Regions from separate parts of the Pseudoalteromonas sp. SWYJ118 genome, predicted to be linked through region 2. Evidence: predicted binding sites of a transcription regulator. Region 2 holds the regulator's gene; the other holds the start of a gene.
The links. The regulator NrdR, encoded in region 2, represses ribonucleotide reductase genes. The targets are predictions, from matches to a motif close to AAACACNANATNTNGTGTTT.
Positions count from the first base shown of each region.

Region 1: the regulator NrdR is predicted to act here: its motif matches at 1,187-1,206, upstream of nrdA (class 1a ribonucleoside-diphosphate reductase subunit alpha).

Region 1 is NZ_JADYXC010000005.1:52,542-58,093, reverse strand. It holds gene nrdA (class 1a ribonucleoside-diphosphate reductase subunit alpha) at 1-1,067, opposite strand, end outside; gene I6F48_RS07340 (HAD family hydrolase) at 2,132-2,812, opposite strand; gene ubiG (bifunctional 2-polyprenyl-6-hydroxyphenol methylase/3-demethylubiquinol 3-O-methyltransferase UbiG) at 2,812-3,522, opposite strand; gene gyrA (DNA topoisomerase (ATP-hydrolyzing) subunit A) at 3,700-5,552, shown strand, end outside.
Region 2 is NZ_JADYXC010000006.1:7,337-12,888, forward strand. It holds gene I6F48_RS07995 (riboflavin synthase) at 1-235, opposite strand, end outside; gene ribD (bifunctional diaminohydroxyphosphoribosylaminopyrimidine deaminase/5-amino-6-(5-phosphoribosylamino)uracil reductase RibD) at 263-1,387, opposite strand; gene nrdR (transcriptional regulator NrdR) at 1,390-1,839, opposite strand; gene glyA (serine hydroxymethyltransferase) at 1,944-3,200, opposite strand; gene thrC (threonine synthase) at 3,470-4,753, opposite strand; gene thrB (homoserine kinase) at 4,765-5,552, opposite strand, start outside.

The sequences.
Region 1 (5,552 bases), on a different contig from region 2:
AATAACGTAATGTAATCGTCTTTAATTAAACGAGAGTACATTAATTTATTAAACTGTACGCCGTAATCAAGGTGGCGAACACGGTTGTCATCTACACCACGGTTATTTTTAAGCACAAGTAGGTTTTCTACTTCTAAGTGCCAAAGCGGGTAAAACAATGTTGCTGCGCCGCCACGTACACCACCTTGCGAACAACTCTTAACAGCTGTTTGAAAGTGCTTATAAAAAGGAATACAACCAGTGTGGTACGCTTCGCCGTTACGAATGTGGCTACCAAGCGCACGAATTCGACCTGCGTTAATACCAATGCCCGCACGTTGTGAAACGTATTTAACAATCGCAGACGATGTAGCGTTAATTGAATCAAGGCTATCGCCACACTCAATTAATACACATGAGCTAAACTGGCGAGTCGGCGTACGTACACCTGCCATAATAGGCGTTGGTAGTGATATTTTAAATAACGAGACTGCATCGTAAAAACGCTTAATGTAAGAAACGCGTGTTTCACGTGGGTAGTCAGAAAATAAGCTCGCCGCTACTAAAATATATAAAAACTGTGCACTTTCGTAAATCTCACCCGATACACGGTTTTGAACAAGGTATTTACCTTCAAGCTGCTTTACAGCCGCGTAGCTAAAATTAAGATCGCGAGAATGATCAAGGTACGCATCAAGCTCGTCTAGTTCTTGCTCAGTGTAATCTACAAGTAAGTGGGCGTCGTAGCGTTTATCGCCAACCATTTTTGTTACATGGTCGAATAAACGTGGTGGCTCAAATTGGCCGTACGCTTTTTTACGTAAATGGAATACAGCTAAACGTGCCGCTAGGTATTGGTAATCAGGCGATTCTTTTGAAATTTGATCTGCAGCAGCTTTAATAATGGTTTCGTGTATGTCTTTAGTGCGAATACCGTCGTAAAACTGAATGTGTGATTTTAATTCAACTTGCGAAACCGATACGTTTTTTAAACCTTCGGCGGCCCATTCAATAACGCGATGGATCTTATCAAGATCAAGTGGCTCTTTACGCCCGTCACGTTTGCTTACAGATAACTGTTGGTTCATTTGCCTGTATTCCTTGGGAATTATGTATTTTGACTAATGCGTCATACCTCGCAATGGCAAGGTAAGTACTCATTTATTATAAGTTTCACCGTAATGGCGAATTTAATTGAATAACATTTGGCCACAATATCTGGTGTTGTTCAATTTAGAGATCACAAGATAGTGTGGTCTGAGTTGTTTTGCAAGGGACATAATTGCCCCTATTTGTGGATAACTTTGGGATAACGCATTTGTGTTAGTAGACACTCACCTTCGAACAATCATTTAAGTTAGAATATGCAGAAATCAACTAATGATCTGCTAAATTTACGCATTTTAAAAATAAATTCTGACTGCTTTTTTTATCGACAAGCTTTGTGTGAAAACTAACACAATCACAATATATAGTGTTTAATAATTAACATAGCACTATATATGGTTTTAATGGACTATCTAAGTTAGTTGTTTAATGTTCACGATTCAATGCTTTCAGAAATAAAAAGCATAATTAGGGGTAAGAAATAGAAATGGGCTAAAAGATAGCCCATTTAAGTTTATGCGAAGAGCATGCTACCCAGTGTAATAATTTTAAAAAGAATCATTATTACACTCTCTGAAATTTCTATAGAAATATTGAGTTTCAACTTTAGTTATCCTAAATCTGAGTTAGTCACTTGCCGATAATATAAGAATCAGTTACGCTCAAATTTCCACACTTGGGCGCTTTCCTAAATTTTAGCAAGTGTCTTTGCTAACATCATATTCAAACCTTGAGTATGGTGTTAGCCCCTCCACCTAGTTGAAATATCAATTCCATCAAAGTGTTAATAAAACTTTAATGTGGTCTGAGTTGTTTTGCAAGGGACATAATTGCCCCTGTTTGTGTATAACTTTGGGATAACGCATTTGTGTTAGTAGACGCTCACACTTAAACGACCATTTAATTAAAGGCGTTTAAAAAGTAAACTAATGTTCTGCTAAATTTGCGCATTTTAAAAATAAATTCTGACTGCTTTTTTTATTGACAAGCTTTGTGTGAAAACTAACACAATCACAATATATAGTGTTTAATAATTAACATAGAACTATATATAGTTAAAACCATCAATTGGACTTTGCCAGTTAAAATCAGCATTCCAGCTGTTGGCTTCATCAATACTTGGTATGTAACCCCAAAGTGCCGTTGCAGTGTGCATACCTGCCGCTTTGCCTGCTTGTATGTCACGCTCGGCATCACCAATGTACAAACAACGGTTTGGTTTTACCCCCATAAGCTTTGCACAATGTAGTAGTGGTAGCGGTGATGGTTTGGCCTCAGCCAAGGTATCGCCACTTATGACTACACTGGCGTTTTTTAAAGCGGGGATAGCAGCCACTAAAGGATCGGTTAAAAAGCCAGGTTTGTTGGTCATGATCCCCCACTTGATCTTTTTTTGATCAAGGGCGATAAGTAACGATTCAACACCAGAGAAGCAATGCGTATGTTTTGCTATGTTTGCAGCGTACTCGTCAACTAATTGCTTAATAAGCTCGCTTTGGTGTTGTTTAGCCCATAACTTTTTAAAACCAGCCTCTAATAATGCACCTGCGCCGTTAGATGCCGCAGGGCGGTATACATCACTACTAACAGGTGTGATTTTATTACTAATAAGCACTGCGTTTAAAGCAGCGCCTAAATCATCAGCGGTATCGAGTAGGGTGCCGTCTAAATCAAATAAAAATGCATCGTACTCAATAAGAGATAGAGGGGATTGAGAGCTAGCCATTAAGCTAACTTCTCAAAATAAAGTATGTAATTTACGCTAACGTCGTTATTAAGCGTATATTGCTTTGATAGTGGGTTATAAGAAAGCCCTGTACTTGCACGTACTTTTAAACCCGCTTGCTCTGCCCATGCAATAAGTTGCGCAGGTTTAATAAACTTTTTATGGTCATGTGTGCCTTCAGGTACCATTTTTAACAGCTTTTCGGCGCCAACTATCGCGTATAAGTATGCTTTAGGCGTTTTGTTCAGCGTTGAAAAAAACACATCTGCACCTGGCTTTGCAAGTGCTGCTACTGCATGAATGATAGAAGCAGGGTCGGGTACGTGCTCAAGCATTTCCATACACGTTATTACATCAAAACGTTCTGGGTTTTGTGATGCATACTCTTCGGCAGGTACTTTTATGTAATCTACATTTACGCCTGTCTCTAAACTATGCAATTTAGCAACAGTTAAAGGCTCTTGTCCCATATCGATACCGGTTACTTTAGCACCCATACGCGCCATGCTTTGGCTTAAAATGCCGCCGCCACAGCCAACATCGAGTGTTTCTTTATCGAATAAGCCTTGCGTTTTGTTTGCTATAAAATCTAAACGTAACGGGTTAATTTCGTGAAGAGGTTTGAATTCTCCGTCTAGGTCCCACCAACGCTCTGCGATGGCTTCAAATTTTGCTATTTCTGCGTGATCTACATTTTGATGTTCGGTCATAAAATACTTCCTCGTCAATCTGAGGCCATTATATAGGGCTAAATTGATAAATCGCAAAGTTTTGCGCCTGTAAATTGAAATTAATTGTGATAGCATGGCTGTTAGTAATAATAACAAATACTCTTAATACCCAATACCGGGTTGTTGAGAGCTGATACTGAAGGAATGTGATATCAAATGACTGATCTCGCCAATGAAATTCTGCCAGTCAATATTGAAGACGAGTTAAAAAACTCCTACTTAGATTACGCAATGAGCGTAATAGTAGGACGTGCATTACCAGACGTACGTGACGGTTTAAAACCTGTTCACCGCCGCGTTTTGTTTGCAATGAACGAGCTTAGTAATGACTGGAACAAGCCTTACAAAAAATCGGCCCGTGTGGTCGGTGACGTAATCGGTAAATACCACCCACACGGCGACAGTGCAGTTTATGACACGATAGTTCGTATGGCTCAGCCATTCTCACTACGTTACATGCTTGTAGATGGCCAAGGTAACTTCGGTTCGGTTGATGGTGATTCAGCAGCGGCAATGCGTTATACAGAAGTACGTATGGCAAAAATGTCGCATGAGTTATTAGCCGATCTTGAAAAAGAAACGGTTGATTTCGTTCCTAACTACGATGGCACAGAGTTCATCCCTGATGTTTTACCAACGAAAGTTCCTAATTTATTAGTGAATGGTTCGTCGGGTATTGCAGTAGGCATGGCTACAAACATTCCACCACATAACTTAACTGAAGTTGTGAACGGGTGTTTGGCACTTATTCAAAATCCTGATTTAACTATTTTAGAGTTAATGGATTATATCCCTGGTCCTGATTTCCCAACGGCTGCAATTATCAACGGTAAGAAGGGCATCGAACAAGCCTACTTAACTGGCCGTGGTAAAGTGTACATGCGTGCACGCGCCGACGTCGAAACCGATGAAAAAACAGGCCGTGAAACAATCATCGTTCACGAAATTCCTTATCAAGTTAACAAAGCTCGCCTAATTGAAAAAATTGCTGAGCTGGTTAAAGATAAGAAAATTGAAGGTATTAGCGCGCTACGAGATGAATCAGATAAAGACGGTATGCGTATCGTTATTGAGATCAAACGTGGTGACGTAGGCGAAGTTATTCTAAATAACTTATATTCACAAACTCAGTTACAAACTGTGTTTGGTATGAATATGGTTGCTTTAATTAATAACCAACCTAAGTGTTTTAATTTAAAAGAAATGCTTGAAGAGTTTATTATTCACCGTCGTGAAGTAGTAACTCGTCGTACCGTGTTTGATTTACGCAAAGCCCGCGACCGTGCACACACGCTTGAAGGCTTAGCGATTGCACTTGCAAACATTGACCCAATTATCGAGCTTATTCGTAAATCTCCTACACCTGCTGAAGCTAAAATTGCTTTAACAGCACGTCCGTGGGAACTAGGTCATGTACAAGGCATGCTTGAGAAAGCGGGTGAAGACAATGTAGCTCGTCCTGATTGGTTAGCCGCTGATTTAGGTATTCGCGACGGTCAATATTATATTTCTGAGCAACAAGCTCAAGCAATATTAGATTTACGTTTACATAAGTTGACTGGTCTTGAACACGAAAAAATTATAAGTGAATACCAAACCTTATTAGATTTAATTGCTGATCTTTTATATATTTTGGCTACGCCTGAGCGTTTAATGGAAGTTATTCGTGACGAACTAGTAGAAATTAAAGAGCAATATGGCGATGAACGTCGTACAGAAATTAACGCCGCAGCTCACGATATAAGCTTAGAAGATTTAATTACTGAAGAAAACGTTGTAGTAACGCTTTCTCACGAAGGTTATGTGAAGTATCAGGCATTGTCTGATTACGAAGCGCAGCGTCGTGGTGGTAAAGGTAAGTCAGCAACGAAGATGAAAGATGAAGATTTCATTGAACGTCTGTTAGTTGCAAATACGCACGATACTATATTGTGTTTCTCTACAGCGGGTCGTTTATATTGGCTTAAAGTTTATCAGTTACCACTAGCAAGTCGTGCAGCGCGCGGCAA
Region 2 (5,552 bases):
CTAAAGCATAGTGAGCAAAACCGGTTAAACCAATCGTCTCGTTAGATAAATCAGCACTAAAGCCGTCAATATGTTTATCAACTACGGTTAAGCAAACACCATTGGTTGCAATGCTGTCGCCTAGCTTTACATCTTTCATATCAAGATCAGCACTTTGAATGCGAATAGCTAAGTCGCCTTGTTTTTTTTGTAATAAAGCAATTTTGCCTGTGGCTTCTATTATTCCAGTAAACATAGCGCTACTCTTTTTTATTAAGTGGTTTTAATGAGCTTTTAACGCGGTGATACGTAAATCGTCACCAATGCGCGCACATTCATTAAATGTTAAATTAACGGTGTTTTGCATACTCGTCAATTCAGGAAAATTAACTAAACTTTTTGCATCATGGCCCATTAATTTAGGCGCCAAATAAAAAACAAACTCGTCAACTAAATCAAGCTCTGTCATTTTACCAGCAAGTGTTGCTCCGCTCTCAAGCCAAACATTATTAAACTGCAGTTGCCCAAGCTTTTCTAAAACAGCCTGTAAATCAACTTTACCGTTACTTTCACTTACTTCAATATGCTTTACAAAATGCGGCCATTGCAGGGATTTATCAACCTTAGTCGTAAATATAATTACATCACTTTGGATTTTAAATAAAGCAAGGTCAGGTGTTAAGCGATTTTGAGAGTCAATTATAACACGCACGGGCTGGCGAAGCGGTAAATCGGTAGGTAACGTGCAAGGCAACTCGCTTAGTCGCACATTAAGTTTAGCATCGTCTACTAACACGGTATCGGCACCGGTTAAAATAGCGCAGCTTTGCGCTCGGTATAACTGTACATCTTGGCGAGCTGCGGAACTTGTGATCCACTTACTTTGCCCATTTTTAAGCGCTGTTTTACCATCTATGCTTGCTGCCATTTTACAGGTCACATAAGGTAAGCCTTGTTCCATTCGCTTAAAAAAGCCAACGTTAAGTGCGCGAGCTTGTGATTCAAGTAATCCATAAGCAACGTCAATACCGGCGTCGCTCAGTATTTTAAGGCCTTTGCCTGCAACTTGTGGATTTGTATCAACCATAGCAGCAATTACTTTTACTACGCCTGCCTTTTTTAAGCCTTCAGCACACGGTGGCGTACGCCCATAATGACTACAAGGTTCGAGCGTTACATAAGCGGTAGCGCCTTGTGCACTGTTGCCCCCCATAGCTAACGCGTTTACTTCAGCGTGCCCTTGGCCTGCTAATTGATGAAAACCCTCACCAATTATTTGATTGTTTTTAACTAATACACAGCCAACATTAGGATTAGGCGTTGTAGTAAACCGCCCTTTTTTGGCAAGTTCTATGGCGCGTGCCATATACATTTCGTCTTGTTCGGTAAAAATAGTTTGGCTTTGCATTGTTACTCCCCTAAACGGGCAATTTCTTCGCCAAATTCGCGTATGTCTTCAAACGAGCGATAAACAGAAGCAAATCTTACGTACGCAACTTTATCGAGTTTTTTAAGTGCTTCCATAATACATTCGCCCACCAAATGGCTTGAAATTTCTCGCTCACCCGTTGCGCGTAGTTGTGATTTTATTATATTTACAACTTCATCTACTTGCTCTGTACTCACTGGGCGTTTTTCGAGTGCGCGATTTAAGCCATTTAAAAGCTTATCCTCGTTAAACGGTTCCCGGCTGCCATCTTGCTTAACAACGCGAGGCATAACCAGTTCAGCGCCTTCAAATGTAGTAAAGCGCTCGTGGCAATCATTACATTCACGACGTCTGCGAACTTGATGGCCTCCGCCTACAAGGCGTGAGTCAATTACTTTAGTATCTTTTGCGGTACAAAATGGACAATGCATAACTCGGTACTTCCGTTTTAAAACAAAAAAGACCGCTAAATAGCGGCCTTTTATCTTAGCAAAAAACTAAACAGTTGTGATCTAAATTACTACTGCTTATGCAATTAAGCGTATACAGGTAATTTTGCACAAATAGCTTTTACTTTTTCTTTAACTTGCGCCTGTACAGATTCATCAGTGATGTTATCTAGTACGTCACAAATCCAGCCAGCAAGCTCTTTTGACTCTACTTCTGTAAAACCACGACGAGTGATTGCAGGAGAACCAATACGCAAACCAGATGTTACAAATGGTGAGCGTGGATCGTTTGGCACTGAGTTTTTATTAACTGTGATGTTAGCGTTGCCTAGGGCAGCGTCCGCATCTTTACCAGTGATATCTTTATCGATTAAATCAAGTAAAAATAAGTGGTTTTCAGTTTTGTCAGAAACGATTTTGTAGCCACGTTCTTGCATAACTGCAACCATTGCTTTTGCGTTTTTAACAACTTGTGTTTGGTATACTTTAAACTCTGGTTGAAGTGCTTCTTTAAATGCCACTGCTTTTGCTGCAATAACATGACATAAAGGACCGCCTTGGCCACCAGGGAAAACAGCGCTATTAAGCTTTTTGTAAATAGCTTCGTCGCCACATGCAGAAATAATTAAACCACCACGAGGGCCTGCAAGTGTTTTATGCGTAGTTGTTGTTACAACGTGTGCATGAGGAACTGGGCTTGGGTAAACGCCTGCCGCAATTAAGCCGGCAACGTGAGCCATATCAACAAACAGGTAAGCACCTACTTTATCAGCAATTTCACGGAACTTAGCCCAATCAACAATACCTGAGTACGCTGAGAAACCACCAATAATCATTTTTGGTTTATGCTCAAGTGCTAGCGCTTCAACTTGTGCGTAATCAATTTCGCCCGTTGCTTCATCTAGTCCGTATTGAATTGCATTGTAAAGCTTACCAGAGAAGCTTACGTGAGAACCGTGAGTTAAGTGACCACCATGAGCTAAGCTCATACCTAATACAGTATCGCCTGCATCTAACAATGCTAGAAAAACAGCCGCATTTGCTTGCGAACCAGCATGTGGCTGTACGTTAGCATAGTCAGAACCAAATAATTCGTTAGCACGGTCAATTGCTAATTGCTCAACAACATCTACATGCTCACAACCGCCATAATAACGTTTGCCTGGGTAACCTTCTGCGTATTTGTTTGTAAGCTGTGAACCCTGCGCTTCTAGTACGCGTGGGCTACAGTAGTTTTCTGAAGCGATTAGTTCGATATGCTCTTCTTGGCGAGCAGTTTCTTTGGTTATCGCGTCAAATAACTCTGGATCAAAATCCGAAATATTCATGCTACGTTCTAACATTGGGGTCTCCTAGGGCAACGTGTATGGTGTTTTTTAGAGGCTTTATTGTACGCTTTAAACGACTCTTTGCCTACGCTCTTAAGTTGAGGATATTTAAACAGGGATTGAAACTATTTCACAGCTCTTTTAAGATGATATTTTTTTATAAAGCCATAATAATTTTAAATGAATTATATTCACTACATTTAATTAGTAAATATAACTAAGTGTATTCATCCGTATAAAGTTATAAAAAAAGCGGCTCAAGCCGCTTTTCCTTTTAATTTAACTTAGCCTAATTTAGCGAGCATTTCGGTACGTAACTCGTCGTAATCGGCGTTCATATCGCTTGCTAGGCATGGTTTTGCTAGTGCATCAGCAAGTGGTTTTGGCATACCTAATTCAATATTTAGAATACCCTCTACGCTTTCTTTAAACTTAGCAGGATGAGCTGTCGCTAAAAAGATACCCGCTGCACCAGGTGCCCGATTTTCAACAAGACCTTGGTAAGCAATAGCAGTATGAGGCTCCGCAACATAGCCAGTTTGTTGAATTTTTTTCATCACGGCTTGCGTGTCTTGCTCGTTTACGCTTGTTGAATAAAAATTATCGTAGCTAAACCAGTTATTATCTAACATTGTTTGTACACGCGGCCAATTGTTTGGCTTACTTACATCCATCGCATTTGAAAGCGACTCAAGCGTTGCGTTTGGCGTCCAGTTTTTATCAAGCATAAAGCGCGGCACAGTATCATTTTGATTTGTTGTTGCACTTAATTTGCCAACAGGTAAACCAATAACCGCACCAATCATTGCGGCACACACATTACCAAAGTTACCACTAGGTACTGATATATGTGCTGTTGCGCGTTTTTCTTTTGGTAGCTGTGCGATGGCTTCAAAGTAGTAACAAACCTGAGCAACTAAACGGCTAATATTAATTGAATTAGCTGAGTTAAGCCCAAGTGTTGATTTAACTTCTTCATCTAAAAAGGCATTTTTAACTAGCTCTTGGCAATCATCAAAGCTGCCCTCAACTGCGTAACAATGAATATTGTTACCTAGCGTAGTAAATAGCTTTTGCTGAGCAAGTGAAATTTTGCCTTTAGGGTATAAAATAACAACATCGATATTTGGTTTATTGTAAAAAGCATGCGCTACAGCTGCACCGGTATCGCCCGATGTTGCTGTTAAAATAGTTACTTTCTCGTCTTTGTTAAACTGCGTTAAACACTCTGCCATAAAGCGACCACCAAAGTCTTTAAACGCAAGTGTAGGACCATGAAACAACTCTAAGCAGTATGTATTCTCTTCAACTTCCACCAGCTTAACTGGAAAGTTAAATGCATTTTTAACCATTTGTGTCACAGTGTCGCTTGGCAGCTCATCACCAATTAGGTGAGATAATATTTTACCACTGCGTGTAACAAAGTCCATATCAAGCAATGCATCAACATCGGACAGTGGGGCAAGGGATTCAGGGAAAAACACACCTTGATTACGACCCAAACCTGTTTTTACGGCTTCAACGAACGACACTTTTTGTGAGCTATCTTTTAAATTATGTAATTGCATGACTACCTATCCTATAAAACTGTTAATTGACGCGTGCCGTCGTTATCTAATTTACAAATGTGGCAAAAGCCTTGCTCGTTAATGTAATTGGTTTCTAACCACTGCGCGCATTGCTGTGCAGCTTCAAGTGTTTTACACACACTAAATAAGGTTGGTCCTGCGCCCGAAATACTGACTATTTCAGCGCCCAGCGCTGGCAAGCTTGCTTTGGCTTCACTAAAGCCTTTTATAAGCGGTGCGCGGTAAGGTTCTGCTATTTCATCTTTCATTATGCTTAGCGCATCGTCAAAACGATTAGTTAACAGCAAGCTACTAAATGCCGACAAACGCTGAGCAAACTCAACACTTGCATGCATGTTCAACTCTTTTGGTAAAACAGAGCGCGCTTTTGCAGTGTTGAGTGAAAAACCAGGAAACGCAGCAACGTAGTACCAGTTTTCATCAACAGGCAGTGCAATCGATTTATCAGGAATTAAATCACCTGTTAACTGCAAGCCACCTAAATAACATGGCGTGATGTTGTCGTAATGACGACCGCCACTTACTACAGCTTCAAAGTCAGCCATCAGTTCAATAAGCTCAACCTGACTTAAATTAGTTTTTGCAAACTTATCAAGGGCAGCAAAAGTAGCCACGACCGAACATGCACTAGAGCCAAGCCCAGAGCCAATTGGTAAGTTCTTTTTAAGCTCGAGCTTTACGCTTGGCATAGTAGGCGCAACATGCGCTCTAAAATGCACTAAGCACTGGTACGCTAAATTTTCATTAGCATCACTTGGTAACTTGTGAGCGTACTCGC